DNA from 3 places in the Streptomyces sp. NPDC031225 genome. Region 1 is predicted to be linked to each of the others. Evidence: riboswitches for the same ligand, from Rfam matches in the RefSeq annotation. Region 1 holds a riboswitch; each other region holds the start of a gene.
The links. Region 1 has a riboswitch for S-adenosylmethionine ahead of thrC (threonine synthase). Riboswitches for the same ligand answer to the same signal wherever they lie in the genome.
Positions count from the first base shown of each region.

Region 2: it holds a riboswitch for S-adenosylmethionine, as region 1 does, so the genes downstream of both, ACZ48Z_RS10725 (amino acid ABC transporter permease) here and thrC (threonine synthase) in region 1, are expected to answer to the same signal.
Region 3: it holds a riboswitch for S-adenosylmethionine, as region 1 does, so the genes downstream of both, ACZ48Z_RS38445 (aminotransferase class V-fold PLP-dependent enzyme) here and thrC (threonine synthase) in region 1, are expected to answer to the same signal.

Region 1 is NZ_JBVIHJ010000007.1:247,354-256,867, reverse strand. Features, by position in the region: gene ACZ48Z_RS14805 (1-phosphofructokinase family hexose kinase) at 1-500, opposite strand, end outside; gene nagA (N-acetylglucosamine-6-phosphate deacetylase) at 577-1,815, opposite strand; gene ACZ48Z_RS14795 (ROK family protein) at 1,815-2,759, opposite strand; gene ACZ48Z_RS14790 (ABC transporter substrate-binding protein) at 2,859-4,136, shown strand; gene ACZ48Z_RS14785 (DUF3263 domain-containing protein) at 4,176-4,409, shown strand; gene otsB (trehalose-phosphatase) at 4,506-5,333, opposite strand; gene ACZ48Z_RS14775 (alpha,alpha-trehalose-phosphate synthase (UDP-forming)) at 5,330-6,721, opposite strand; gene ACZ48Z_RS14770 (glucosyl-3-phosphoglycerate synthase) at 6,805-7,749, opposite strand; SAM riboswitch class I at 7,912-8,069, shown strand; gene thrC (threonine synthase) at 8,085-9,368, shown strand; gene ACZ48Z_RS14760 (MoaD/ThiS family protein) at 9,445-9,514, shown strand, end outside.
Region 2 is NZ_JBVIHJ010000005.1:233,648-243,161, reverse strand. Features, by position in the region: gene ACZ48Z_RS10740 (IlvD/Edd family dehydratase) at 41-1,753, shown strand; gene ACZ48Z_RS10735 (putative leader peptide) at 1,896-2,018, shown strand; gene ACZ48Z_RS10730 (glutathione S-transferase C-terminal domain-containing protein) at 2,152-3,018, shown strand; SAM riboswitch class IV at 3,102-3,211, shown strand; gene ACZ48Z_RS10725 (amino acid ABC transporter permease) at 3,553-4,536, shown strand; gene ACZ48Z_RS10720 (amino acid ABC transporter ATP-binding protein) at 4,533-5,312, shown strand; gene ACZ48Z_RS10715 (transporter substrate-binding domain-containing protein) at 5,363-6,385, shown strand; gene ACZ48Z_RS10710 (GNAT family N-acetyltransferase) at 6,444-7,232, shown strand; gene ACZ48Z_RS10705 (putative leader peptide) at 7,229-7,375, shown strand; gene ACZ48Z_RS10700 (LLM class flavin-dependent oxidoreductase) at 7,455-8,639, shown strand; gene ACZ48Z_RS10695 (NtaA/DmoA family FMN-dependent monooxygenase) at 8,666-9,514, shown strand, end outside.
Region 3 is NZ_JBVIHJ010000031.1:14,762-24,275, reverse strand. Features, by position in the region: gene ACZ48Z_RS38480 (L,D-transpeptidase) at 1-101, shown strand, start outside; gene ACZ48Z_RS38475 (response regulator) at 195-596, opposite strand; gene ctaE (aa3-type cytochrome oxidase subunit III) at 742-1,362, shown strand; gene qcrC (cytochrome bc1 complex diheme cytochrome c subunit) at 1,424-2,233, shown strand; gene qcrA (cytochrome bc1 complex Rieske iron-sulfur subunit) at 2,230-3,285, shown strand; gene qcrB (cytochrome bc1 complex cytochrome b subunit) at 3,282-4,919, shown strand; gene trpD (anthranilate phosphoribosyltransferase) at 5,040-6,104, shown strand; SAM riboswitch class IV at 6,177-6,293, shown strand; gene ACZ48Z_RS38445 (aminotransferase class V-fold PLP-dependent enzyme) at 6,418-7,779, shown strand; gene ACZ48Z_RS38440 (protein kinase domain-containing protein) at 7,848-9,514, shown strand, end outside.

The DNA of each region.
Region 1 (9,514 bases):
GTGTCCAGGAGCACCGGCACCCCGGCCGTCCTGGCCGCCCGGACCAGGCCCGCGTACGCCCCCACCGGCACCCCCGGCGGCAGACTCCCGCACAGGGCCACCGCCGTGACGGACGGGACGAGATCCTCGTACGCCTCCTGGAAGGCCGACCACTCGGCCGATGTCACCGTCGGGCCCGCCTCGTTGAGCTGGGTGGTGTCGCCGGAGCGTTCGTCCACCACGGCGATCGTGCGCCGGGTCGGGCCGCTGACCGGGACGAGGGCGTCCACCAGGCCCGGTACGGCTGCGAGTTGCTCCTGGACGATGCGGCCCGTCGCGCCGCCCGTGAAGCCGGTGACGGTCACCTCGTGGCCGAGCGCCGCGAGCACCCGGGCCACGTTCAGCCCCTTGCCGCCCGGACGTTCGGCGACCTCGGTGACCCGGTGGCTGGTGTGCGGCAACAACACCGGTACGCGGTAGGTGATGTCGAGAGCGGTGTTCAGCGTGACCGTGAGGATCACCTGGGCCGACCTCCCCCACAGACGAATGAGCCCGTTCAGTGTCCCAGGACACCGCCGCCCCCAACAGCGGGACACATCAGCCCAGTTGTGGACCGACCACCCATTCACCCCGGCGCATGACGCCTTTGAGGTCGAATTGACGGTCGAGAAGGACCAGGTCGGCGTCCTTGCCCGGCTCCAGCGAACCGATGCGGTCGGCCATGCCGAGCAGCCGGGCCGGGTTCGCGGAGATCGCGGCGACGACGTCCCGCACCGGGAGCCGGTCCACGGTCACCGCCCGCTTGAAGGCGCGGTCCAGGGTGAGCGTGGAGCCCGCGATCGAGCCTCCCTCGACCAGGCGGGCGACGCCTTCACTGACCTCGACCTCCAGCGGGCCGAGCATGTAACGCCCGTCGCCGAAGCCGGCCGCGTCCATCGCGTCCGTGATGAACGCCACACGGTCCGCCCGCGCGCGGTGGAACGCCAACTGCAGTGCGGCCGGGTGCAGATGCGTGCCGTCGTTGATGAGCTCGACCGTGATCCGCTCGTCCTCCAGGAGGGCGGCGATGGGGCCCGGGGCGCGGTGGCCCAGGGGCGGCATCGCGTTGAAGAGGTGGGTGGCGACGGTCGCGCCCGCGTCGATGGCCTCCACCGTCTGCTCGTACGTCGCGTCCGTGTGCCCGATCGCCGCGATGACACCGTGTTCGGCGAGAAGCCGTACCGAGTCGATGCCGCCGGGGAGTTCGGTGGCGAGCGTGACCATCCTGGCCTGTCCGCGCGCCGCGTCGATCAGCTTGCGGACCTCCGCGGGGTCGGGGTCGCGCAGCAGTGCCTCCGCGTGCGCGCCCTTGCGGCAGGGGGAGATGAACGGGCCCTCGAAGTGGATGCCGGCGACGTCGCCCTGCTCGGCGAGTTCGCTCAGCAGGCCGGCCCGCTGGGCGAGGAAGTCCATGTCGCCGGTGACGGTGGAGGCGACGAGGGTGGTGGTGCCGTGGAGGCGGTGGGTGTGGATTCCCTTGAGGATCTCCTCGGGAGTGCCCGACGTGAACGAGGCGCCGCCGCCGCCGTGGTTGTGGAGGTCCACGAAGCCTGGGACGAGCCAGTGGTTGGTTACGTCGATGACTTGGGCGTTCTCCGGGGCGGTTCCGGTGATTCGCGTGCCCTCGATGACGACTTGGCCGTTCTTGACGGTTCCTGTGGGCAGGACCACGTCGGCACCGGAGAGCACCAGGGGGGTTCCGGCCGTCGCGGGGTGCGGGAGCGCCGTGGCTGGTCGCGCTCGCGCGGCGGTAGCCGCAGATTCAGCGCTGTCCCGCGCCCCTGAGTGGGCTGCCATCAGGGAGTTACCTCCGTACCGTCGGTCTTGTTCAGGAGATCCCAGGCCAGCAGGCCCGCGCCCAGGCAGCCCGCCGTGTCGCCCAGGGCCGCTGGGACGATCGCCGGGAGTTTCTGGAAGGTGACCCGGCTTCGGACCGCCTCCCGCAGTGGTGTGAACAGGGTGTCCCCCGCCTCCGCGAGGCCGCCGCCGATGATCAGGGTGCGGGGGTCCAGGAGGGTGAGGGCGGTGACCAGGCCGTCCGCCAGGCCGGCCACGGCGTCGTGCCAGACCTTTAGGGCCTTCGGGTCCTCGGCCTCCACCGCCTTCGCGCAGTCCGCCGCGTCCGCCTCCGGGGTCCCGGTGGCCGAGGCCCAGGCCTGCGACACGGCCGCCGCGGACGCGTACCGCTCCAGGCAGCCCCGCTGCCCGCACGGGCAGGGCAGGCCGTTCGGGCGTACGACGATGTGGCCGATCTCGCCCGCGAAACCGTGGGCGCCCGCCTCGACCCGCCCCGCGATGCCGATCGCCCCCGCGATGCCGGTGCCCAGGGGGACGAAGAGGAAGCGGTCGGCGCCCCGGCCCGCGCCGATGCGGCCCTCCGCGAGGCCGCCGGTGCGGACGTCGTGGCCGAGGGCGACGGGGACGCCGCCGAGGCGGTCGGCGAGCAGGGCGCGCAGCGGGAGGTCCCCCCAGCCCAGGTTGGCGGAGTAGACCGCGATGCCCTGTTCCTCGTCGACGATGCCGGGGACGGCGACGCCCGCCGCGAGGGCGGGGGCACCGAAGTGCTCGGCGCCGTACGCGCGCAGCTCGGCGGCGAAGCCGAGTATGCCGTCGATCACGGCGTCCGGTCCGCGCTCACGGCCGGTCGCGCGGCGGGCCTGGTGCAGCAGCGCGCCGTCCGCGCCGATCAGGGCCGCTTTCATCCCGGTGCCGCCCACGTCGAGGGCGATGACATGTCTCACGGGGACAGTGTGACCCGTTGACCCGCAAGAGGTCTAGTCCACTCACGTGGTGTAGACCTGAGGGCGGAGATATGTATGACTTTTCGAAAAGTTTCGAACATGAGTGTGGGGCGGTTGTCGGTGCGGCGGCGTAGGACGGAAACGATCGCGGCGGTGTCCGCACTGGGCATGACGGCGGTCCTGGGCGGCTGCGGACTGGGCGGCGGACCGGACGAGGTGACGCTGAAGCTGGTCGCCGCCGACTACGGCGACAGCCCGGCCGACAGCTCCCAGAAGTACTGGGACGAGCTCGTCAAGGAGTACGAGGCCAAGCACGACGGCGTGCGGATCGACGTCAGCGTCTACTCCTGGACCGACGTCGACCGCAAGGTCAGGGAGCTGGTCGACGCCGGGAAGGCACCCGACATGGCGCAGATCGGCGCGTACGCCGACTACGCCGACAAGAAACTGCTGTACAAGGCCGACGACCTGATCGGCATCCGGGAACAGGCCGACTTCGCCGGACAGCTCGGCTCCGCGGGGCAGATCAACGGGATCCAGTACGGGATGCCGTTCGCCGCCTCCACCCGGCTGCTCTTCTACAACAAGACCCTCTTCGCCGACGCCGGGCTCACCCCGCCGAAGACGTGGAAGCAGCTCGCCGCCGACGCCGAGGCGCTGAAGGCCGCCGGGGTGAAATACCCGTACGCGCTGCCCCTCGGGCCGGAGGAGGCGCAGGCCGAGACCATGCAGTGGCTGCTGAGCGGAGGCGGCGGATACGTCAACTCCGTCGGGACGTACGGCATCGACTCCGACGAGAACCTCGCGACGCTGACCTGGCTCAAGGACGACCTCGTCGGCAAGGGGCTGACCGGCCCCGTCGCGCCCGAGAACCTGAACCGGGCCACGGCGTTCTCGGCGTTCGCCGCCGGGGACGTCGGGATGCTCAACGGACACCCCGCGCTGATGAAGATCGCCGCCGCGAAGGGGGTGAAGTTCGGCATGGTGCCCATGCCGGGCGTCGATGGGCCAACCAAGAACTCCATGGGCGTGGCCGACTGGATGATGGCGTTCAAGAAGAACGGGCACGCCGAACAGGTGGGCGACTTCCTCGACTTCGTCTACAGCGAGAAGAACGTGCTCGCCTTCTCGCGGAAGTACGACCTGCTGCCGGTCACCAACTCCGCGTCCTCGGCCATGAGCGGGGACTCCGCGGACGCCGACCTCAAGCCCTTCCTCGACGCCCTGCCCGACTCCGAGCTGCCTCCCGTCGGGAAGACGTCCTGGGCCTCGGTCAGCGCGGCCGTCAAGAAGCGGATCGGGTCCGCGGTCGGTCCGGACGGGAGTCCTGCCGAGGTGCTGCGCGCGCTCCAGCTGACCGCGCAGAACGCGGAGTAGCCGTAGTCACTGTCAGTGGCGGGGGTTACGGTTTTCGGCATGGAGCATCCGGAGCTGGACCGTAGGGAGCGGGACGTTCTCGCGCTGGAGCGTCGTGGCTTCGCCGGGCCCGGTGCGAAGGAGCGGGCGATACGGGAGGAGCTGGGGCTGGCGCCGGTTCGCTACTACCAGCTGCTGAACGCGTTGCTGGATGATGCGCGGGCTCTGGCCTTCGATCCGGTGACGGTGAATCGGCTGCGGAGGGTGCGGGACGCTCGGCGGTCGGAGCGGTAGGGGCTTTTTCTCGCCCCCGCCGCCCCTACCCGTCCCGTCCGTTCCAAGGGGCTCCGCCCCCTGGACCCCCGCTCCTCAAACGCCGGAGGGGCTGGATTACCCGAGGTGTTCCGCCAGAGTGTTCAGCAGGGCCACCACACCCCCCGGGCCGTCCACCACCAGGTCCGCGCGCTTTCTCAGTTCCGTCACTTCGTCGCTGCCGCTGCACACCAGGAGGCCCGGGGTGCCCGTGCCGCGGAGGGCGTCCACCGCGGTGAAGGCCGGGAGGTCGCCCAGGTCGTCGCCGGCGTAGAGGACGGAGCCGGCGGACAGGTCGCGGACGTGGGTCAGGAGTGCCACTCCCTTGTCCATGCCTGGGGGACGCAGTTCCAGGACCAGGCGGCCGGGCTCGACGATCAGGCCGTGTGCGGTGGCCAGCGCGGTGAGGGGGGCGCGGAGGGTGTCGAAGGTCGCCTGGGGGTCCGGGGCCCGGCGGGTGTGGACGGCCACCGCCCGGCCGCCCTTCTCCTCGATCCACGCGCCGGTGCCGTCGAGGAGGGACGGCAGTGCGGCGCGGACCGCGGCCACGCCCGGGTGCGGTTCCGGGGCCGTGACCTTGCCCGTCGCCGCGTCCCAGCGCTCCGCGCCGTAGTGGCCGAGCACGGTCAGGTGCTCCAGGCCGGGGACGTCCGCGAAGCCGCCGTAGCGGACCGCGACCTCGGCCGGGCGGCCGGTGACGACCGCGACGGACGCCACCTTCGGGGCCAGGGCCGCGAGGGCCGAGACCGCCTCCGGGTGGGCCCGCGCCTGCTCCGGGTCCGCGACGATCGGCGCGAGCGTTCCGTCGAAGTCGAGGCCGATCACCGCCCTGCCGGGGTCCGCGAGGAGGGCCCGGAGGCCGTCCCGGCCGGCGGCGGTGCTGGGCGTCGGCAGGCTCATGCTCATCCGTTCAGCGCGTTCAGCTGGTCCAGGAACCACTGCGCCGGTGGCAGTGCCGTCGCCGCCGCGGCGAGCCTCTTCGCGTGTTCGGCCCGTTCGCCCGCAGGCATCGTCAGGGCCTCGTGCAGTGCCGTCGCCGTCTGCTCCACGTCGTACGGGTTGACCACGATCGCGTCCTCACCCAGTTCCTCGTACGCCCCCGCCTCCCGCGACAGCACCAGCGCGCACCCCTCGTCGGAGACCACCGGCACCTCCTTCGCGACCAGGTTCATGCCGTCCCGGATCGGGTTGACCAGCGCCACGTCCGCCAGCCGGTACGCGGCGAGGGACCGTGCGAAGTCGTCCTTGACGTGCAGCACGACCGGGGTCCAGCCGGGCGTGCCGAAAACGTCGTTGATCTCGTCCGCCACCCGCTGCACCTCGGCCGTGTAGTCCCGGTACACGGCGAGGTCCTGTCGGGAGGGGTACGCGAACGCCACGTGCACGACCCGCTCACGCCACTCGGGCCGTGACTCCAGCAGCCGCCGGTAGGCGAGCATTCCCCGCACGATGTTCTTCGACAGCTCGGTCCGGTCCACCCGCACGATCGTCCTGCGGCCCTCGCCGATCTCCTCGCGCAGCGCCACCATCCGCTCGTGCACGTCCTGCTGGTGCGCCCGCTCGCGCAGGAAGTCCGCGTCCGCGCCCAGGCCGTGCACGCCGATCTCCGTGTCCCCGAGGCCGCCCGTGAACTCCGTGGCGCAGGCCGTGAAGGCGTCCGCCCAGCGGCGGGTGAGGAAACCGAGCCGGTCGGCGCCCAGCATGCCCCGCAGCAGCTGGGACGCGATGTCGTCCGGCAGCATCCGGAAGTAGTCCACCGGCGCCCACGGCGTGTGCGAGAAGTGGGCGATGCGCAGGTCGGGGCGCAGCTCCCGCAGCATCCCCGGCACCAGACACAGGTGGTAGTCCTGCACCAGGACCGCAGCCCCCTGCGCCGCCTCCTCGGCGAGCGCCTGAGCGAAGGCGCGGTTGTACGTCTCGTACGACGCCCACTGCCGCCGGAACTCCGCGTCGAAGACCGGCTCCAGCGGGGTCTGGTAGAGGAGGTGGTGGACGAACCACAGCACCGAGTTCGCGATGCCGTTGTACGCGTCGGCGTGCACGTCGGCCGGGATCGCGAGCATCCGGACGCCGTCCTCGCCCACCCCCTGCCGTACCGCCTCGCGGTCGCCGTCGGACAGTGCCGAGCACACCCACAGTGCGCCCGCGTCCGGCCCGATCGCCGACAGACCGGAGACGAGCCCGCCGCCGCCGCGTTTTGCGTTCAGCGAGCCGTCCTCGCCCATTTCGTACGAGACCGGGCCGCGATTGGACGCGACCAGCACCTGGTGAGCAGCGCCGTGCGTGGAAGCCATACGCCTCAACCTAGCCCGGTCCGGAACCGCTCAAACGTACGGTTGCGCTCAGTGGGGAGCCGTATACGGAACGCGTGCTCCGGTCACGCGACCTTCCGCTTCGCGTACTCCGCGATCTCCACCATCGGCGGCCGTTCCTCCGTGTCCACGGAGTACGTACGCGGTTCGAAGCCGTCCCGGCCCCGCTCGAACTGGGTGAGGGAGGGCCGGATCATATGGCCGCGGGCCAGCCGGAGCTGGGCGGTGCGGTAGATCGCGGCGGACATCCGGCCCAGGGCCTGGCCGTCCTGGTGGCGGTGCTTGCGCACACCGACGTCGACCTGGGCGAGGGCGTCCAGGCCCACCAGATGCAGGGCGTCGACCAGCATGCCGAGCTCGACGCCGTAGCCGACGGGGAACGGGAGCTGTTCCAGGAGGCTGCGGCGGGCCGCGTACTCGCCGCCCAGCGGCTGCACGAAACCGGCCAGCTGCGGCCAGTGCATGTTCAGCAGCGGGCGCGCCATGAGCTCGGTGACCCGGCCACCCTGTCCGGCGGCGCCGCCCAGGGGACGGTCGTACATGCCCTTGACCAGGTCGACCCCGGGATCGGTGAGCAGCGGACCGACGATGCCGGAGACGAAGTCCGAGGAGAACTCCTTCAGGTCGGCGTCGATGAAACAGACGATGTCCCCGCTGGTGGCGAGGAGGGAGCGCCACAGCACCTCGCCCTTGCCGGGCACGGCCGGGATGCGCGGGAGGATGTCGTCGCGGTGGACGACCCTCGCGCCGGCCGCGGCGGCCACCTCGGACGTGCGGTCCGTCGATCCCGAGTCGACGACGACGATCTCGTCGACCAGCGGAACCTGCTGCATGAGGTCGTGACGGATCACGGAGACGATGTCACCGACCGTCTCCTCCTCGTTGAGCGCGGGCAGAACAACGCTGACCGTGCGGCCCGTGCCCCGTTTCGCTGCCATGATCCTGTGGAGCGGGCGATCGGTCACGGACCAGGAACGGGTGGCCAGCCAGCGCTCGACTTCGTTCAGCACAGTGCGCGGCTCCTCTGCGTGCCCGCCGCGGAAGCGGCTGATGGATGTAGTCATCTCGCGGTTCGGACGACCCTCTCAACTGTCCAGGTCGTCGGTTACAGTCTTGAACAACGCGGATGACCATCGCATGTCCGGGATGGCCCGCCGTTCACAACTTCATACCGCTCATCCAGAGGGGCAGAGGGATACGGCCCGATGAAGCCCCGGCAACCCTCCAGTCGGTTCTCGTAGCGATCGTTGATGATCGTCCCGCGAGGCTCCCGATTCGGGAAGGTGCCAAATCCGTCTCACGGCGAAGTGCGTCGTGAGGAAGATGAGGAAAGGGCCTCGCCTCCATGGCTGCGCAGACTGTTGCAAGCACCACCGAAACCACCGTAGACCTCGGCCCCGCCGCGGCTCTCAGCTGCCGCGAGTGCGGTCACCGCGTGCCGCTCGGCCCGGTCTTCGCCTGCGAGGAGTGTTTCGGCCCGCTCGAGATCGCGTACGACTTCTCGGCCTACGAAACCGAGGAGCTCCGCAAGCAGATCGAGGCGGGACCCGCGAACATCTGGCGTTACGCACCGCTGCTGCCCGTCCCCGCGGACGTGGCGGACAAGCCCAACATCAACCCCGGCTGGACCCACCTCGTCAAGGCCGACAACCTCGCCCGCGAGCTCGGCGTCACCGGCGGCCTGTACATCAAGGACGACTCCGGCAACCCGACGCACTCCTTCAAGGACCGCGTCGTCGCCCAGGCCATCGAGGCCGCTCGCGCCTTCGGTTTCACCACCCTCTCCTGCTCCTCCACCGGCAACCTCGCCGGTGCGGTCGGCGCCGCCGCGGCGCGGGCAGGCTTCCGCTCCTGCGTGTTCATCCCGCACGACCTGGAGCAGGGCAAGGTCGTCATGGCCGCGATCTACGGCGGCGAGCTCGTCGGCATCGAGGGCAACTACGACGACGTGAACCGCTTCTGCTCCGAACTGATCGGCGACCCGGCCGGCGAGGGCTGGGGCTTCGTCAACGTCAACCTGCGGCCGTACTACGCGGAGGGGTCCAAGACCCTGGCGTACGAGATCTGCGAGCAGCTCGGGTGGCGGCTGCCCGACCAGCTCGTGGTCCCCATCGCCTCCGGCTCGCAGCTCACCAAGATCGACAAGGGGCTCCAGGAGCTGATCAAGCTCGGGCTCGTCGAGGACCGGCCGTACAAGATCTTCGGCGCGCAGGCCGAGGGATGCTCGCCGGTGTCCGTCGCGTACAAGGCGGGCCACGACGTCGTACGGCCGCAGAAGCCCAACACCATCGCCAAGTCCCTCGCCATCGGGAACCCGGCGGACGGCCCCTACGTGCTGGACATCGCGCGCCGCACCGGCGGTGCGGTGGAGGACGTGAACGACGAGCAGGTCGTGGACGCGATCAAGCTGCTGGCGCGGACCGAGGGCATCTTCGCGGAGACGGCCGGTGGCGTGACCGTGGGTGTGACGAAGAAGCTGATCGAGAACGGTCTGCTGGATCCCTCGCTGACGACTGTCGTGCTGAACACCGGTGACGGTCTGAAGACGCTGGACGCGGTCGCGGGTACGGGGCTCACCGCCACGATCCGTCCCAACCTGGACTCGTTCCGCGAGGCTGGTCTCGCGTAGTCGCGTAGTCGCGTCGTCGCACAGTCGTGCAGTTCCCCGCGCCCCTGGGTGCGCCACCTGACCGGAGGTCTAGAGCATGAGTGTTTCCGTCCGTATCCCCACCATCCTGCGCACCTACACCGGCGGACAGGCCGAGGTCCAGGCCG
Region 2 (9,514 bases), on a different contig from region 1:
ATGGTAGACCGCCGTGGCGATGACCGGAAAGAGCACAGTGATGGGGCTTCGCAGCGCGCAGTGGTACGCGGGACAGGACCGCAACGCCTACATCCACCGGGCCTGGATGCGCCGCGGGGTACCGGACGACGCCTTCACCGGCCGGCCCCAGATCGCCATCGCCAACACCGCCTCCGACCTGACGCCCTGCAACGCGCACCTGGACGAGGTGGCGAGGTCCGTCCGCGACGGCGTGTACGAGGCGGGCGGCATCCCCCTCGACCTGCCCGTGGTGTCGCTCGGCGAGACCAACGTGCGGCCCACGGCCATGCTCTGGCGCAACATGGCGGCGATGGCCACGGAGGAGATGCTGCGGGCCAACCCGATCGACGGAGTGGTCCTGCTGGGCGGCTGCGACAAGACGATCCCGTCCCTGCTGATGGCCGCCGCCTCGGTGGACCTGCCCGCCGTGGTCGTGCCCGGCGGGCCCATGCTGACCGGCACCTTCCGCGGCACCCCACTGGGCTGCGGCACGGACGTGTGGCGGCTGTCGGAGGAGGTCCGCGCCGGCACCCTGTCCCAGGAACAGTTCACCCGCTCCGAGTCCTCGATGATCCGCAGCCGCGGGCACTGCAACACCATGGGAACCGCCTCCACCATGGCGCTGGTCGCCGAGGCCCTGGGCACGGTCGTCCCCGGCGTGGCCGGCACACCCGCCCCGGACAGCCGGCTGCAGGCGGCCGCGCACGGCACCGGACGCCTCGCCGTCGAGCTGGTGGCCGCCGATCGGCGCCCGAGCACCCTTCTGACCAAGGGGTCCTTCCACAACGCGATCGTGGCGCTGGCCGCGATCGGCGGCTCCACCAACGCGGTCGTCCATCTCCTCGCCATCGCGGGCCGGTCGGGCGTCGACCTGACCCTCGACGACTTCGACCGCATCGGCTCCCGGGTGCCCGTCCTGGTCGACCTCCAGCCCGCCGGACGTTTCCTCATGGAGGACTTCCACCGGGCCGGCGGTCTGCTCGCCGTGCTGCGCGAGGTCGCCGACCTCCTGGACCCCGAGGCGTTGACCGTCACGGGGAAACCGCTGGTGGACCATCTCGACGACGCCCCGATCTGGGACGCCGAGGTGATCAGGACCCGGGCCCGGCCCCTGGTCGAGGAGGGCGGCATCGCGGTCCTGCGCGGCAGCCTCGCCCCTGACGGAGCCCTGGTCAAACCCGCGGCGGCCTCACCGCATCTGCTGCGCCACCGGGGCCGCGCGGTCGTCTTCGACAGCATCGAGGACTTCCACGCCCGCGTCGACGACCCGGACCTCGACGTCGACGCCGACTCCGTACTGGTGCTGCGCGGCTGCGGCCCGAGGGGCTACCCGGGCATGCCCGAGGTGGCCAACATGCCGCTCCCCACGAAGCTGTTGGAGCAGGGGGTGCGGGACATGGTCCGCGTCTGCGACGGCCGGATGAGCGGCACGGCGTACGGCACCGTCGTGCTGCATGTGGCCCCGGAGGCGGCGGCGGGCGGGCCGCTCGCGCTCGTACGGACCGGAGACGTCATCAGCCTCGACGTACAGGCCCGCCGCATCGACCTGGAGGTGCCCGCAGCCGAACTCGCCGCGCGCACCCCGAACGCGGCCACCGTCGAGGGCTTCGCCGACCCGAGGCGGGGCTGGGAGCGGCTGTACGTCGACCACGTCCAACAGGCGGACACCGGTGCCGACCTGGACTTCCTCCTCGGCTCCAGCGGCTCGGAGGTCAGCCGCGAGTCGCACTGACCGGGAGAACGGTCGGCACAGGAGAGCGCTGCCGGACACGGTGATCAGCCGCACCCCTGCCCGCCCACTGGACGCCCTCTTGACGTGCGCCCGTGACAGATCGACACTCCAGATGGGAATCCTAGTGAACAGGTAGGGAAACATGGGGCGCCTTGAACCGGCCGTCGGCCGAGTGAGCCGTACCTCTCGGCCGTCGCCCCTTCTGACCTCCCGCCGGCACATCGATCTGCAGCGGGTCTGCAGCGCCATCAGGCCCCTGGGCTGAGCCCGCCGCTCCCGACCTCGTTCCGTGCCCGCACGGCACACCCCCGCCGTCACGCACGGGGACGGCCGTCTGTTCCCGCCCGACGACGCTTCCGCCGCGCGTACGTCTGCGCACCGACACCCCGGGGAGACCCATGACCGTCACACCGCTCGCCCACGTCCCCACCACCCACCCGGCCCCCGCCTTCCGCGGCCGGATCGGCCAGGACGCGCGCAGTGGCCACTACGCCGTGCCGCTGCGCTACCGGCTCCATCTGGCCGCCGCCTGTGCCGACGGCCTGCGCATCGCCGTCGTGCACAGCCTGCTCGGACTCGACGACGTCTGTCCCGTGACCTTCCTGGACCCGGTCCCCGACTGTCCCGACGGGGGACACTCCGCACTGCGCCCGCTCTACGAGGCCAGCGCGCACCGGTACACCGGAGCGGCCGTCGCGCCGGTGCTCAGCGACGCCTGGTCGGGACGGATCGTCAGCACCCACGCCCCCGACATCACCCGTGACCTGGCCCGGCACTTCGGCGGCGGCCGCCCGGCGCTGTACCCGTGCGGGGCGGAGTCGGAGACCGAGGCCGTCGAGCGGATGTGTGCGGGCATCGGGCGGTCCGCCCAGCACGCCGGGTCCGCGGGCGGCGACGAGGACGAGCGTGCCGCCGCGCTGGAGCAACTGCTGGACTCCCTGGGCTCGTTGGAGCGCTGGCTCACGGGGCGGGAGTACCTGATCCGGGATCACGTCACCGCCGCCGACGTCGAGTTGTGGGTCACCCTGGTCCAGCTCGACACCGTGCACCGCGACCACCTGGACGCCGCCGCGGTGCAGCGCATCGCCGGCCACCCCACCCTGTGGGCGTACGCCCGCCGCCTGGCCGCGCACCCGGCCTTCGGCACCCACCTCGACCTCGACGGCATCGCCCGCCGCCACCACGCCCGGTGCCGGGGCCTGGAGGCCGCCGGAGCCGCCGTGCAGATCCTGGACTGGGCGGCGCACACCGGCCGCACGTCCTGACCGGTTCGGCTGACGGACCCGTTTCAACTGACGGACCAGCATTGACATTCGTTCGGGCATTTGTCTTAACTACGGCTCAGAACGGTCATGAGTGTCAGCGACAAGCCCTGGCTTGCTGACCGGCAACCCTCGCTCCGCGGTGGGGTGCCCCAGGTGACGACCGGACCGGATCACGTTTCGGTAAGCGCGAGGGCCCGAAGGGCCGGAAGAGCACGGTGACGGACATGTACGCAGCCTCCAGGACGGCCACGCGCCGCTCCCAGAGCTGCGTACAGCCGTACACTGACGTGCTCGTGGCCGACCGGAGCGTCGATCTCCTCCGAGTCAGCAGCGCACTGTGTACCGCACCGGGCCGTGCCCGCTGTCAGGGCTGACGTTCTTCCTCCGCAGCCCCCGCGTTCCTGACGAACACCGCGCCGCTCGCCGTGTGCCGTCACCCGCCCAGCCCCGGTGCCCGCGCGTCCGCGTCCTACCCCCGTAGTACGCCGTGTCCGCCGCGCCTCCGGGGCACCCCGACTCCGCCGGAGCCCCCGCATGAGTGAACCCCCGGGCGCCGCCGTCTCCGTCACGGAGGCGCCGCCGCAGACCGACACCCCGTCACAACCCCTCGCCGCACAGCGGGTTCTGCCGCTCCGGCGGCCGGGACGCTGGATCGCCACCGCCGTAGTCCTGGTCCTGGCGGCCCAGTTCGTCCACGGCCTGGCGACCAACCCCTTCTACCAGTGGGACCGGTTCGGCTACTGGTTCCTGCGGCCGACCGTCCTCGACGGGCTCCTCATCACCCTCGAAGTCACCGCCTACAGCGCGGTGCTGGGGCTCCTGGGCGGAGTCCTGCTTGCTCTGGCCAGGCTCTCCAGGAGCCCGGTGCTGCGCGCGGTGAGCTGGACCTACGTCTGGGCGCTGCGCTCGATACCGCTGATCGTGCTCCTGCTGTTCCTCTACAACTTCTCCGCCCTGTACAGGACGTTGAGTGTCGGCGTCCCCTTCGGGCCGGCCTTCTTCTCCTTCGACGAGTCCAGGCTCGCCACCGACATGGTCATCGCGGTGATCGGCCTCAGCCTCAACGAGGCGGCGTACGCGGCGGAAGTCGTCCGCGGCGGCATCCTCTCGGTCGACCAGGGCCAGCACGAAGCGGCCGCCGCGCTGGGCCTGCCGAAGGGCTACCAGTTCCGCAGGATCGTCCTCCCGCAGGCGCTGCGCTCCATCACCCCGAACTACGTCAACCAGCTCATCGGCCTCATCAAGAGCACCTCGCTGGTCTTCTACGTCTCCCTGCTCGACCTGTTCGGCACCGTGCAGTCCATGGGCTCCACCTATCCCGGCGACATCGTGCCCCTGCTGCTGGTCGCCACCGTCTGGTACCTGATCCTGACCAGCGCCGTCTCCGTCGTCCAGTTCTACGTCGAGCGGTACTACGCCCGGGGCGCCACGCGCTCCCTGCCACCGACCCCGCTCCAGAAGCTACGGGCCGGCGTCACCGGTCTCGGGGCCCGCATCCGCAGGGAGACCGCCGTATGACCGTCACCGACATCACGCCCGTCGCGCTCGAAGTGCACGGCGTGCACAAGTGGTACGGCACGCACCGCGTCCTGGACGGTGTCGACCTCACCGTTCGCCCCGGCGAGGTCACCGTGATCCTCGGCCCGTCCGGCTCCGGGAAGTCCACCCTGCTGCGGGTCATCAACCACCTGGAGAAACCGGAGATCGGCCACGTCAGCGTCAACGACGAGCTGATCGGCGTCCGTCGGCAGGGCGACCGCCTCAAGGAGCTCAGCGAACGCGCGATCCTGACCCAGCGCAGCCGCATCGGGTTCGTCTTCCAGAACTTCAACCTCTTCCCGCACCTGACCGTGCTCGACAACGTGGCAGCCGCCCCGGTGGCGACCGGGAAGCTCGCCAGGGCGGCGGCCCAGGAACTGGCCCGCGAACTCCTCGACAGGGTCGGCCTCGCCGACAAGGCCAACGCCTACCCACGCCAGTTGTCGGGCGGCCAGCAGCAGCGCGTGGCCATCGCCCGGGCCCTCGCCCTGCGCCCCGGCGTGATCCTCTTCGACGAGCCGACCTCGGCCCTCGATCCCGAACTCGTCGGTGAAGTCCTCGCGGTCATCAAGGACCTGGCCACCAGCGGCACCACCCTCGTCATCGTCACCCACGAGATCGGCTTCGCCCGCGAGATCGCCGACCGGGTCGTCTTCATCGACGGCGGCCGCGTCGTCGAGCAGGGCCCGCCCTCCGAGGTCCTCGACAAACCGCGGCACGAGCGGACCCGGGACTTCCTGAGCAAGGTCCTCTGAACCCCGCTCGCCCCCTTCGCCCCTTTTCAGCCCGACTCCTAAGGACAGCCATGCCCATTCACCCCTCCCGGCGCAGTCTGATACGCGGCATCACCGCGGCGATCGCCGTCGCCACCCTCGCCACCGGGCTCACCGCCTGCGGTGGTGACAGCGACGCCGCCACCCGGACGACCGACAGCGCCGGCACGGTCACCGTGGGCCGGCTGTCCAACGGTGCCGCCAAGGAGACCGCCCTCAAGGTCTCCGAGGTCAAGTCCATCAGCGCCGAACTGCCCGACGCGGTCAAGAAGAGCGGCAAGCTCGTCATCGGCTCCGGCACCCTCCCCTCCGGAGCCCCGCCGCTGGGCTACATCGGCAGCGACCAGAAGACCCTCACCGGCTCCGAGTCCGACCTGGCCCGCCTGGTCGCCGCCGTGTTCGGCCTCAAGCCCGAGGTCAAGCAGTTCACCTGGGAGAACCTCTTCGTCGGCATCGACAGCGGCAAGGTGAACGTCGGCTTCTCCAACATCACCGACACCGAGGAACGCAAGAAGAAGTACGAGTTCGCCTCCTACCGCAAGGACGACCTCGCCTTCGAGACGCTCAAGACCGCGAAGTGGAACTTCGACGGCGACTACGAGGCCCTCGCGGGCACGACCGTCTCGGTCGGCGCCGGCACCAACCAGGAGCGGATCCTGCTGGAGTGGCAGAGCAAGCTGAAGAAGGAGGGCAAGAAGCTGACCATCAAGTACTTCCAGGACAGTGCCAGCCTCTATCTGGCCCTCAACAGCGGCAAGATCGACGCCTACTTCGGCCCCAGCCCGAACCTCTCCTACCACGCGACCCAGACCGCGAGCACGCCCAGCCCGACCAAGATCGCCGGTCAGTTCTCCGGTGCCGGAGAAACACTCCAGGGTCTGATCGCGGCGACCGCGAAGAAGGACAGCGGCCTCGCCAAGCCCCTCGCCGACGCGATCAACCACCTGATCGACAACGGCCAGTACGCCAAGTGGCTCGCCGCGTGGAACCTCTCCAACGACGCCGTCACCAAGTCGGAGGTCAACCCGCCCGGGCTGCCGCTCGACAACTCCTGACGCCTCACCGATCAGCCCGCCGTACCCGCACGCCGATCGAGAAGGGGACTCCGCCTCCGTGGTTCAGCAGACCGAAGTCCGCAGCGGCGGAGCCCCCTCGGGGGACACCGCACTCGACACCTCCGTCCTCGACAACGCCGTATGGGCCGCCCTCGACGGCCCGCACGCACACCTCGCCGAACGCGTCGGCCGCGCCGCGCGCTACCCGGCCGACGTCTACGCCTTCGCCGCACTCGCCGATCCCGCCGACCCGGCCGCGTGGGCCGACCTGCACACACTCGTCGGCCCGGGAACCACCGTACGGATCAAGCCCGTCGACACGGTCCCCGAAGGGTGGGAGATCGTCGGCGGGGGTGGGGGTACCTCCCATGCCCTCAAGGCCATGGGGGAGGGCGTCCAGCTCGTCGACACCGCGCTGCGGGCCGAACCCGACCCCGAGGCGGTACGGCTCGGCCCCGGCGACGTGCCGGAGATCCTGGACCTGGTAGCCCGCACCCGGCCGGGCCCCTTCCTCCAACGGACCATCGCACTCGGCACCTACCTCGGCATCCGGGACCAGGGACGCCTGATCGCCCTGGCGGGCGAGCGGCTGCGGCCGCCCGGCTGGACCGAGATCAGCGCCGTCTGCACCGACCCCGCCCACCGCGGCCGGGGCCTGGCCACTCGGCTGGTCCGCGCGGTCGCCGCGGGCATCCGGGAGCGCGGTGACACCCCGTTCCTGCACGCGGCCGCGGACAACGCGAACGCGATCCGGCTCTACGAGTCCATCGGCTTCACCCTGCGCCGCCGCTCGCCGATCCTCCTGGTCCGCAGTCCAGGAACATCCCGTGAGGCCACGGGGTTGTGACTCATGACGAGATCCGCCGGGCGCCGTCGTGCGCCCAGAAGCAGGAGGTGACCGGCGTGACGCACACACTCCGCTCCGCCCATCTCCACTCCCGGCCCCACATCGATCTCCAGCGCGTGTCCGCCGCGCTCTGTTGTTCCTGACCCGTCACCTCCCCAGCAGCCGTGCCCCGCCCGCCCGCGGGACGGCCCCTCGTACGGACTTCCAGGAAGGCACCCACTCGTGTCCCCTTCTTCGCCTCTGCATCTCGCCGTCGCCCTCGACGGCACCGGCTGGCACCCCGCCTCCTGGCGCGAGCAGGTTGCCCGCCCCCGGGACCTGTTCACCGCCGGCTACTGGGCCGACCTGGTCGCCGAGGCCGAGCGCGGCCTGCTCGACTTCGTCACCATCGAGGACGGCCTCGGCCCGCAGTCCTCGCGGCCCTTCGACCCGGACGAGCGCACCGACCAGGTCCGCGGCCGCCTCGACGCCGTGCTCATCGCCTCCCGCATCGCCCCGCTCACCCGGCACATCGGCCTGGTCCCGACCGCCGTGGTCACCCACACGGAGCCCTTCCACCTCTCCAAGGCCATCGCGACCCTCGACTACGTGAGCACCGGCCGGGCCGGAGTGCGCGTCCAGATCACCGCGCGCCCGAACGAGGCCGCGCACTTCGGCCGCCGCACCATCCCCCCGATCGAGGACTACGACGACCCGGCCGTCACCGACCTCTTCGACGAGGCCGCCGACCATGTGGAGGCCGTGCGCCGGCTCTGGGACAGCTGGGAGGACGACGCCGAGATCCGTGACGCCGCCACCGGCCGCTTCGTCGACCGGGACAAGCTGCACTACATCGACTTCGAGGGCAGGCACTTCAGCGTCAAGGGCCCCTCCATCACGCCCCGCCCGCCGCAGGGGCAGCCGCTGGTCACCGCCCTGGGCCATCAGAGCGTCCCCTACCGGCTCATCGCCCGCCAGGCCGACGTCGGCTACATCACCCCACACGACACCGAACAGGCCCGTGCGATCGTCGCCGAGATCCGCGCCGAGCGGAAGGCGGCGGGGCGTGCCGGTGAACTCCTGCACGTCTTCGGTGACCTGGTGGTCTTCCTCGACGACGACCCGGCCGAGGCCGCGGCCCGCCGGGACCGTCTCGAAGCCCTCGCGGGGGAGCCGTACGTGAGCGACGCCCGTGTCTTCACCGGCACTCCCGCCCAACTCGCCGATCTGCTGGGCGAGTTCCAGGAGGCCGGACTCACCGGCTTCCGGCTGCGGCCCGCGGTCCTCGGCCACGACCTCCCGGCGATCACCCGCGGCCTGGTCCCCGAACTCCAGCGCCGGGGCGCCTTCCGCACCGCCTACGAGGCCGACACCCTGCGCGGCCTGCTGGGCCTCGCCCGCCCGGCCAACCGCTACGCCTCCGCCTGAGCCAGCCCGGAAGGACCCGCACCGACATGACCAGCAAGCCGCTGAAGCAGATCCACCTGGCCGCCCACTTTCCCGGCGTCAACAACACCACCGTGTGGAGCGACCCGAAGGCCGGCAGCCACATCGAGTTCAGCTCCTTCGCGCACTTCGCGAAGACCGCCGAACGCGCCAAGTTCGACTTCCTGTTCCTCGCCGAGGGCCTGCGCCTGCGGGAACAGGGCGGCAAGATCTACGACCTGGACGTCGTGGGCCGCCCCGACACCTTCACGGTCCTGGCCGCGCTCGCCGCCGTCACCGAGCACCTCGGCCTGACCGGCACCATCAACTCCACCTTCAACGAGCCCTACGAGGTGGCCCGCCAGTTCGCCAGCCTCGACCACCTCTCCGGCGGCCGCTCCGCCTGGAACGTCGTCACCTCCTGGGACGCCTTCACCGGCGAGAACTTCCGCCGCGGCGGCTTCCTCCCGCAGGAGGAGCGCTACTCCCGCGCCAAGGAGTTCCTCGCCACGACCCACGAACTCTTCGACTCCTGGCAGGGCGACGAGATCCTCGCCGACCAGGCGTCGGGGGTGTTCCTGCGGGACGCGAAGGCCGGCTCCTTCGTCCACACCGGCCACCACTTCGACATCCACGGCCAGTTCAACGTCCCCCGCTCCCCGCAGGGCCGCCCGGTCATCTTCCAGGCCGGTGACTCCGACGAGGGCCGCGAGTTCGCCGCCTTTGGCGCCGACGCCATCTTCAGCCGGTACGCCACCCTCGACGAGGGCCAGGCCTTCTACACCGACGTCAAGAACCGCCTCGCCAAGTACGGTCGCCGCCACGACCAGTTGCTGATCCTGCCGGCCGCCTCCTTCGCGCTCGCCGACACCGACGCC
Region 3 (9,514 bases), on a different contig from region 1:
TGGACTGGAAGAAGTGGCGCGACGGCAGCGCCCTGGTGGCGGGCACCCCGGACGCCCCCAGCGCGGACCAGACGGCACGGCTGCGACCGGAGAGCGTCTAGAGACACGCAAGGGGCACCCACATAGGGGCGTGGGGAACTGCGCGACCAGCCACAACGGACCCGCAGCCGCCCGCGAACCGCAGAGCCGAGCTCCTAGGCGCTCAGGGCCTTCCGATCCCGCAACAAAGAGGCGAGCGCGGAGGCGAACTCCACCGGATCCACCGGATGCGTCACCGCGGCCTCGGCCCGGCTCCACGTCGCCAACCAGGCATCCTGCGGCCGTCCGATCAGCAGCAGCACCGGCGGGCAGTCGAACACCTCGTCCTTGATCTGCCGGCAGATCCCCATGCCGCCCATCGGCACGGCCTCACCGTCGAGGACGCAGACGTCGATCCCGCCCTTGTCCAGCTCCTTCAGCACCGCGGCAGGCGTGGCGCACTCCAGGAACTCGATCAACGGGACGTCGGGAGCCGGCCGCCGGCCGGCGGCGAGCCGTACCTGCTCGCGGGTGTTGGAATCGTCGCTGTAGACCAGCACCGTGGCGGTCGGCTGCATTGTTCCTCCGTGACGTCAGCGTCGTAAGGACAGGCCCGTTGGGCCGGATGCTACTCCCTTGAACACCACGTCAACACCGGTCCGGAGGAGGGAGACACTCCGAACGGCACCCCCCGGGGTGAGGGCGGGATAAGCGACCGACATAATGTCGGTCGTGGCGACAGCAACGACAGTAGAAACCGGGCACGCGCACCCGTCGGTCAACCGGCCGAACCTCACCAGCGTCGGAACCATCATCTGGCTGAGTTCCGAGCTGATGTTCTTCGCGGCCCTCTTCGCGATGTACTTCACCCTGCGATCGGTGACGGGTCCCGACCACTGGAAGGAAATGGCGTCCAGCCTGAACTTCCCGTTCTCGGCGACGAACACCACGATCCTGGTGCTCTCCTCCCTCACCTGCCAGCTCGGCGTCTTCGCTGCCGAGCGCGGTGACGTGAAGAAGCTCCGGGGCTGGTTCATCATCACCTTCATCATGGGCGCGATCTTCATCGGCGGTCAGATCTTCGAGTACACGGAGCTGGTGAAGAAGGACGGGCTCTCGCTCTCCTCCGATCCGTACGGCTCGGTGTTCTACCTGACCACCGGCTTCCACGGCATGCACGTGACGGGAGGCCTGATCGCGTTCCTGTTCGTCCTCGGGCGTACCTACGCGGCCAAGAGGTTCACCCACGAACAGGCGACCGCGGCCATCGTCGTGTCCTACTACTGGCACTTCGTCGACGTCGTCTGGATCGGTCTCTTCGCCACGATCTACATGATCAAGTAGCCCGGGCCCGCTCCCGACATCGCAAGCATCGACGCAGAAGATCCTGACACCGGGGTAATCCGTGAAAAAGCTCTCCGCACGACGACGCCACCCGCTGGCCGCGCTCGTCGTCCTACTCCTCGCGCTGGCATGCACCGGGGGGCTGTACGCCGTGTTCGCACCCGCGAGCAAGGCGCAGGCAGATGAAACCGCCCAGTCCCTGGCCATCGACGAGGGCAAGAAGCTCTTCGCCGTAGGCTGCGCCAGCTGCCACGGCGCCGGCGGTCAGGGCAGTTCCGACGGTCCGAGCCTCGTAGGCGTCGGCGCGGCGGCCGTCGACTTCCAGGTCGGCACCGGCCGTATGCCGGCCCAGCAGCCGGGCGCGCAGATTCCGCGCAAGAAGGTCATCTACTCGCAGGCCGAGATCGACCAGCTGGCGGCGTACATCGCGTCGCTCGGCGCGGGTCCGACGATCCCGACCGCGGCGCAGTACGGCCCCGACGGCGCCGACATCGCCAAGGGTGGCGAGCTGTTCCGTGACAACTGCACGCAGTGCCACAACTTCACCGGCAAGGGTGGTGCGCTGACGCACGGCAAGTTCGCGCCGAGCCTTGACGGGGTCGACCCGAAGCACATCTACGAGGCCATGCAGACCGGCCCGCAGAACATGCCGTCGTTCCCCGACACCACGCTGTCGGAGCAGAACAAGAAGGACATCATCGCGTACCTGAACGCGGTCAACGGCGACGACACCGTGAGCCCCGGCGGTCTTGAGCTGGGCGGTCTCGGCCCGGTCTCCGAAGGCCTGTTCGGCTGGATCTTCGGCCTCGGCGCGCTGATCGCAGTCGCCATCTGGGTCGCCGCTCGGACCGCAAAGGCCAAGAAGTCATGAGTAGCCAAGACATTCCAGAAGAGAACCTGCCCGCTGGGCAGGACGGGCACGGCGCGGTAGGCGTCGCGGACGACAAGAACCCGTTCGCCGACCCCGGACTGCCGCCCCACGAGCACCGGGTGCAGGACATCGACGAGCGGGCCGCCAGGCGGTCCGAGCGCACGGTGGCCATGCTCTTCACGGTCTCGATGCTCGCCACGATCGGGTTCATCGCCTCCTACGTGGGCATCCCCCACGACAGGGCGATCTTCGTCTTCCCGATCGGGCACATCAACGCGCTCAACTTCGCGCTGGGCCTGACCCTCGGGCTCGCCCTCTTCTCGATCGGCGCGGGCGCGGTCCACTGGGCCCGCACCCTGATGTCCGACGAGGAGATCGCCGACGAGCGTCACCCGATCGAGGCGTCCCCCGAGGTCCGCGCGAAGGTCCACGCGGACTTCAAGCAGGGCGCCAAGGAGTCGGCGCTCGGCCGTCGCAAGCTGATCCGCAACACGATGTTCGGCGCGCTGGCCCTGTTCCCGCTCTCCGGCGTCATGCTGCTGCGCGACCTCGGCCCGCTGCCCGGCACCAAGCTCCGCCACACCCTGTGGTCCAAGGGCAAGCTGCTGGTCAACGTGAACACCGACCAGCCGCTGCGTGCCTCCGACATCGCGGTCGGCTCGCTGACCTTCGCCAGGCCCGAGGGCCTGGAGGAGCACGACGAGGACTTCCAGACCGAGATCGCCAAGGCCGCCCTGATGATCGTCCGCATCCAGCCGGACAACATCAAGGACAAGCGCGAGCTCGAGTGGTCGCACGAGGGAATCGTCGCGTACTCGAAGATCTGCACCCACGTCGGTTGCCCGATCTCCCTGTACGAGCAGCAGACGCACCACGTGCTCTGCCCCTGCCACCAGTCCACCTTCGACCTCTCCGACGGTGCCCGGGTGATCTTCGGCCCCGCCGGTCACGCCCTGCCGCAGCTGCGGATCGGCGTGAACGACGAGGGCTACCTCGAGGCGCTCGGCGACTTCGAAGAGCCCGTCGGCCCTGCATTCTGGGAGCGCGGATGAGCACTACGAACTCCACCGACTCGCGCTCGCGCGAGAAGGCCCCGGCCGGCGAGCGCGTCGCCGACTGGGCCGACGGACGGCTCGGGATCTACTCCCTCGCCAAGTCCAACATGCGCAAGATCTTCCCCGACCACTGGTCGTTCATGCTGGGCGAGATCTGCATGTACAGCTTCATCATCATCATCCTCACGGGTGTGTATCTGACGCTGTTCTTCCACCCGTCGATGAACGAGGTGGAGTACCACGGCAGTTACGTCCCGCTGCAGGGACAGCTGATGTCCGAGGCGTTCAACTCGACCATGCACATCTCCTTCGATGTGCGCGGTGGTCTGCTGATCCGGCAGATCCACCACTGGGCGGCGCTGATCTTCCTCGCCGGCATGTTCGTGCACATGATGCGTGTGTTCTTCACGGGCGCGTTCCGCAAGCCGCGTGAGGTCAACTGGCTGTTCGGCTTCCTGCTGTTCGTCCTCGGCATGTTCACCGGCTTCACCGGTTACTCGCTCCCGGACGACCTGCTCTCCGGCACCGGTGTCCGCTTCATGGAGGGCGCGGTCCTGTCCGTGCCGATCGTCGGCACGTACCTGTCGTTCTTCCTGTTCGGCGGAGAGTTCCCGGGCGGCGACTTCGTGGCCCGCTTCTACTCGATCCACGTCCTGCTGCTGCCGGGCATCATGCTCGGCCTGATGGTGGCGCACCTGATCCTGGTCTTCTACCACAAGCACACGCAGTTCGCGGGCCCCGGCAAGACCAACAACAACGTGGTCGGCATGCCCCTGCTGCCGGTCTACATGGCCAAGGCCGGAGGCTTCTTCTTCCTGGTCTTCGGTGTCATCGCGGCCATCGCGGCGATCGCCTCCATCAACCCGATCTGGGCGATGGGCCCCTACCGTCCCGACCAGGTGTCCACGGGCGCCCAGCCGGACTGGTACATGGGCTTCTCCGAGGGCCTGATCCGTGTCATGCCGGGCTGGGAGATCAACTTCTGGGGTCACACGCTCGTCCTGGGCGTGTTCATCCCGCTGGTGATCTTCCCGCTGGTCCTGGTCGCGATCGCGGTCTACCCGTTCATCGAGTCCTGGGTCACCGGCGACAAGCGCGAGCACCACATCCTGGACCGCCCGCGCAACGCCCCGACGCGTACGGCCTTCGGCGTCGCGTGGATCACCTGGTACCTGGTGCTGCTGATCGGTGGTGGAAACGACCTCTGGGCCACCCACTTCCACCTGTCGATCAACGCCATCACCTGGTTCGTCCGGGTCGCGTTCTTCGTCGCCCCGGTCCTCGCGTTCATCGCCACCAAGCGGATCTGCCTCGGCCTCCAGCGCCGCGACAAGGACAAGGTGCTGCACGGCCGCGAGTCCGGCATCATCAAGCGCCTGCCGCACGGTGAGTTCGTCGAGATCCACGAGCCGCTCAGCCAGGAGCAGCTGCACACGCTCACGGCGCACGAGCAGTACGAGCCGGCTGCGATCGGCGCCACGGTCGACGAGAACGGCGTCGAGCGCAAGGTGAAGGGCTCCGAGAAGCTGCGCGCCAAGCTGAGCGAGGCGTACTACGGCGAGGAAGCCCAGATCGCCAAGCCGACCGTCGAGGAGTACAAGGAGATCACGAGCGGCCACGGCCACCACTGATCGCTGCCCTCGCCACACGAGGCAGAAGGGCCCCGTCCGATCACCGGACGGGGCCCTTCGCCGTGCACCGGGCTGGATAGGGTGGGGGCAGACTTTCCCCACGACATCTGGAGCGGCCCCATGAGCGCTGTGACCCCCGCTGGAGGCGACACCGCGGCGGGCCGTTCCTGGCCCGCCCTGCTCAACGGCCTGCTGGACGGCCGTGACCTGTCCGCCGACGACACCGCCTGGGCGATGGACCTGATCATGCGCGGCGAGGCGACGGACGCGCAGATCGCCGGCTTCGCGGTGGCGCTGCGGGCCAAGGGCGAGACCGTCGAGGAGATCACCGGGCTCGTCCGCACGATGTACGAGCACGCGAACGTCATTGAGGTGCCGGGACGGACCGTCGACATCGTCGGCACCGGCGGCGACGGCGCGAAGACGGTGAACATCTCCACGATGTCGTCGATCGTCATCGCCGGCACGGGCGCGAAGGTCGTCAAGCACGGCAACCGGGCCGCCTCCTCGGCGTCCGGCGCCTCGGACGTCCTGGAGAAGCTCGGCGTCAATCTGGAACTGACGCCGAAGCGGGTGGCCGAGGTGGCGGAGGAGGCCGGGATCACCTTCTGCTTCGCGATCAAGTTCCATCCGGCGCTGCGTCATGTGGCCGCCGCGCGAGGGCAGTTGGGGATCCGGACCACCTTCAACGCACTCGGCCCGCTGACCAACCCGGCCAGGGTGAAGGCACAGGCCGTGGGCGTCGCCGACCCCCGCCTGGCACCGCTCATCGCCGGTGTCCTGGCCGAGCGGGGCAACTCCTCCCTCGTCTTCCGCGGCGACGACGGCTTCGACGAGCTGACCACGACGTCCACGTCCCGGGTGTGGATCGTGCGCGACGGCAAGGTCACCGAGGAGAGCTTCGACCCGCGGGACGTCGGCATCGAGCTGGTCCCGGTGGAGGCGCTGCGGGGCGCGGACCCCTCCTACAACGCCGATGTGGCGCTGCGCCTGCTGGACGGCGAGACGGGCCCCGTACGGGATGCCGTACTGCTGAACTCGGCGGCCGCGCTGGTGGCCCTGGACCCCGGTACCGGGACGCTCGCCGAGCAGCTGCGGGCCGGGATGGACAGGGCCGCGGAGTCGGTCGACTCGGGCGCGGCGAAGCGGACGCTTGAGCGCTGGGTGGCCGCGAGCAACGCGTAGCAGGGCGTCGCGGTCCCGTAGTTCGGACACGGGTTGCGGGACCGCGATCACTTCCCGTAGGTTTTTGTGTCAGGTCATGAGTGACAGTCATGAGGCCCCGGCCGACTGTCCGGCAACCCTCCGTCCGTGGCGGGGTGCCCCGGGTGAAGACCAGGCCGTAGGCAGTGAGGTCTACGGCAAGCGCGGGCCCCTCTCGACACCAGGGGTCCTGGTCGTTCGAGGGAGTCTTCCGTGAGCAATCGAATGCGATAGGGCCGCCGAGCCCCGCCTCCGCGCACCCATCTCACCTTTCTCTTTTCACGGGAGTTCCCCCATGTCCGTCTCCACCGCTGCCCCCGTTCAGACCATTTGTGCCCAACTGCCCGTTCTGGGCCGGGATGTCACCGTCCCGCTCGTCACGGGCGGCGAGGTCACCTACGCGGCGCTCGACTACGCGGCCAGCGCCCCCGCACTCCAGCGCGTCTGGGACGACGTGGCGGCGTACGCGCCCTACTACGGCAGCGTGCACCGCGGTGCCGGCTACCTCTCCCAGCTGTCGACCGACCTCTTCGAGAACGCCCGCAGGACCGTCGCGGAGTTCCTCGACTGCCGGGACGACGACCAGCTGGTCTTCACCCGGTCGACCACCGACTCGCTCAACCTCCTCGCCGCCGCCCTGCCCGCCGACTGCCAGGTCTTCGTCTTCGAGACCGAGCACCACGCGAGCCTGCTGCCCTGGCAGGACGCCCGGGTCAGCTACCTCGACGCCCCGCGCACCCCGCGGCAGGCCGTCGAGACCCTGGAGAAGGCCCTCGCCGACCGGGACCCCCAGGGCCCGGCCCTGGTCTGCGTCACCGGCGCCTCCAACGTCACCGGCGAGCTGTGGCCGGTACGCGAGCTGGCCGCCGCCGCCCACGCGCACGGCGCCCGCATCGTCCTCGACGCCGCCCAGCTCGCCCCGCACCACCCGGTCTCCGTGCAGGACCTCGACGTCGACTGGATCGCGTTCTCCGGCCACAAGCTGTACGCCCCCTTCGGCTCCGGCGTCCTGGCCGGCCGCGCCGACTGGCTGCGGGCAGCCGACCCCTACCTCGCCGGCGGCGGGGCCAGCCGCAAGGTCACCCGGCGTGAGGACGGGGGAGTGGACGTGGAGTGGCACGAGAGCGCCGCCCGCCACGAGGCCGGCTCCCCGAACGTCATCGGCGCCTACTCCATCGCGTCGGCCTGCAAGGCGCTGACCGAAGCCGGCTTCGACAGCCTGGTGGCCCGCGAGCAGTACCTGATCGAGAAGGTCCGCCAGGGTCTCGCCGACGTACCCGAGGTCCGCGTCCTGTCCCTCTTCGGCGACGACGCCCCCCGCGTCGGCGTGATCTCCTTCGTCGTCGAGGGCTGGAACAGCTCCCACTTCGCCGCCGCCCTGTCCGCCGAGTACGGCATCGGCGTCCGCGACGGCCTCTTCTGCGCCCACCCCCTCCTGCGCACCCTCCTCGGCAGCGACCCGCAGGCCCAGGGCGAGTGCGGGGCCCCCGAGGCGGCGCCCGGCGAGAAGTCCCTCAACGCGATCCGGGTCAGCTTCGGCGCGGGCACGCCGGACGAGCACGTCGAGCGGTTTGTGCAGGCTGTGAAGGAACTGGTCGCGGACGGTGCGAAGTGGACGTACCGCACCGAGGACGGCCGCTGCGTCCCGGCCGTCTGACGTACTGACGTCCGACGCGCGTATACGCTCCCCCTCAGCAGCCGTACGGAAAGCAGGGGGAGCACGGGGTGCAGGAGCTGCGCGAGACGGACCCGGGGACCATCGGGCCCTACGAGGTCCTGGGCAGACTCGGGTCCGGCGGCATGGGCGAGGTGTATCTCGCCGAGGCGCGGGGCGGGCTGCGGCTGGCCGTGAAGGTCGTACGGGCCGAGCACGCCGAGGACCGCACCTTCCGCGCCCGGTTCCGGCACGAGGTGCGGGCCGCGCAGACCGTCGGCGGGGCGGGTACGTACACAGCGCGGGTCGTGGACGCGGACACCGAGGCCGCGCGGCCGTGGATGGCCACCGAGTTCGTGCCGGGCCCCAACCTGCGGGACGCGGTGCTCGACCGGGGGCCGCTGCCCGCGGACGCGGTACGGCTGCTGGCGGCCGCGCTCGCCGAGGCACTCGCGGCGATCCACGCCAAGGGGCTGGTGCACCGGGACCTCAAGCCCTCCAACATCCTGCTCTCGCCCGACGGGCCCCGGGTCATCGACTTCGGGATCGTGCGGGCCCTGGAAGGGACCGCGCTCACCCGGACCGGGGTGGTCGTCGGATCGGTCGGCTATCTCTCGCCCGAACAGATCCGCAACGGCGCCCAGGTGGTGCCGGCCAGTGACGTGTTCTCCCTGGGCGCGGTTCTCGCGTACGCGTCCGGCGGGAAGGAACCGTTCGGCGAGGGGCAGGACTCGGTCGTCCTGCTGCGGATCCTGACCGGGGACGTCGACCTGTCCGCCGTACCCGAGGAACAGCTGGCGCTGGTGGAGTCGTGTCTGCGGGACGACCCCGGCGCGCGGCCGACGACCACGGAGCTGGTCGCGGCCGCCGGGCACACCGCGCAGTCGCTGCGCGAGGGACTGCGGGCGGGGTGGTACGCCCCCGGTGCCGTGCAGGAACCCGAGGCCGCTCCGAGCGGGGCGCGCTGGGTTCCCGGGCACGACTCGGGGGAGCGGGAGAGCCGGGTCGAGTACGTGGCGCCCATGACCCTCACGGACGTCCCCGCGGTCACCCACGTCCCGCCGGTGCCGCCCGCCCCGCCGTCCCGGCGCCGGCTGCTGCGGGCCGTGGCGGGCGGTGCCGGAGTGGCGGCCGGCGGCGTGGGCGGGTGGCTGTGGCTGCGGGACCCGTCGGACTCCGTCAAGGGCGGGGCGGGGTCCCCGGCGGGCACGGCCACGACGGGCTGGCAGTACAAGGTCCAGGGGCTCGGCGGACGGCGCGGCCCCTGCGCCGCCCTCTCGCCGGACGGCACGCGGGTGTACGTCGGCGGCGCGGACGGCTCCCTGCATGCGCTGGACCTGGACGGACGGACCGTCTGGCACACCGCGCTGGGCACCGAGACCATGTCGCCGCTCGCCACCGCCCAGGGCGTGTACTGCCTGCTGGAGGACGGCCAGGAGGGCGCCTCCAAGCTGTGCGCGCTCGGCAGCGACGGCAAGGTCCGCTGGACCAAGGCCTTCGCCGCGAACAGTCAGTTCCCGGTCGCCGCGGGGCAACTGGTCCTGGTGTCCTACAGCGGCGGTTCGGACGCGGGCGGGGTGCGGGCCTACGCCCCCGACGGCAGCGTGCGCTGGTCCACGCCGACCGGGCCGGCGCCCACCGCCGAGCCCGTGGTGGCGGACGGCGTGGTGTACGTGGGCACCTTCGGGGACCAGGTGCAGGCGCTGGACGCCAAAAGCGGCAGGCGGATCTGGGCGAC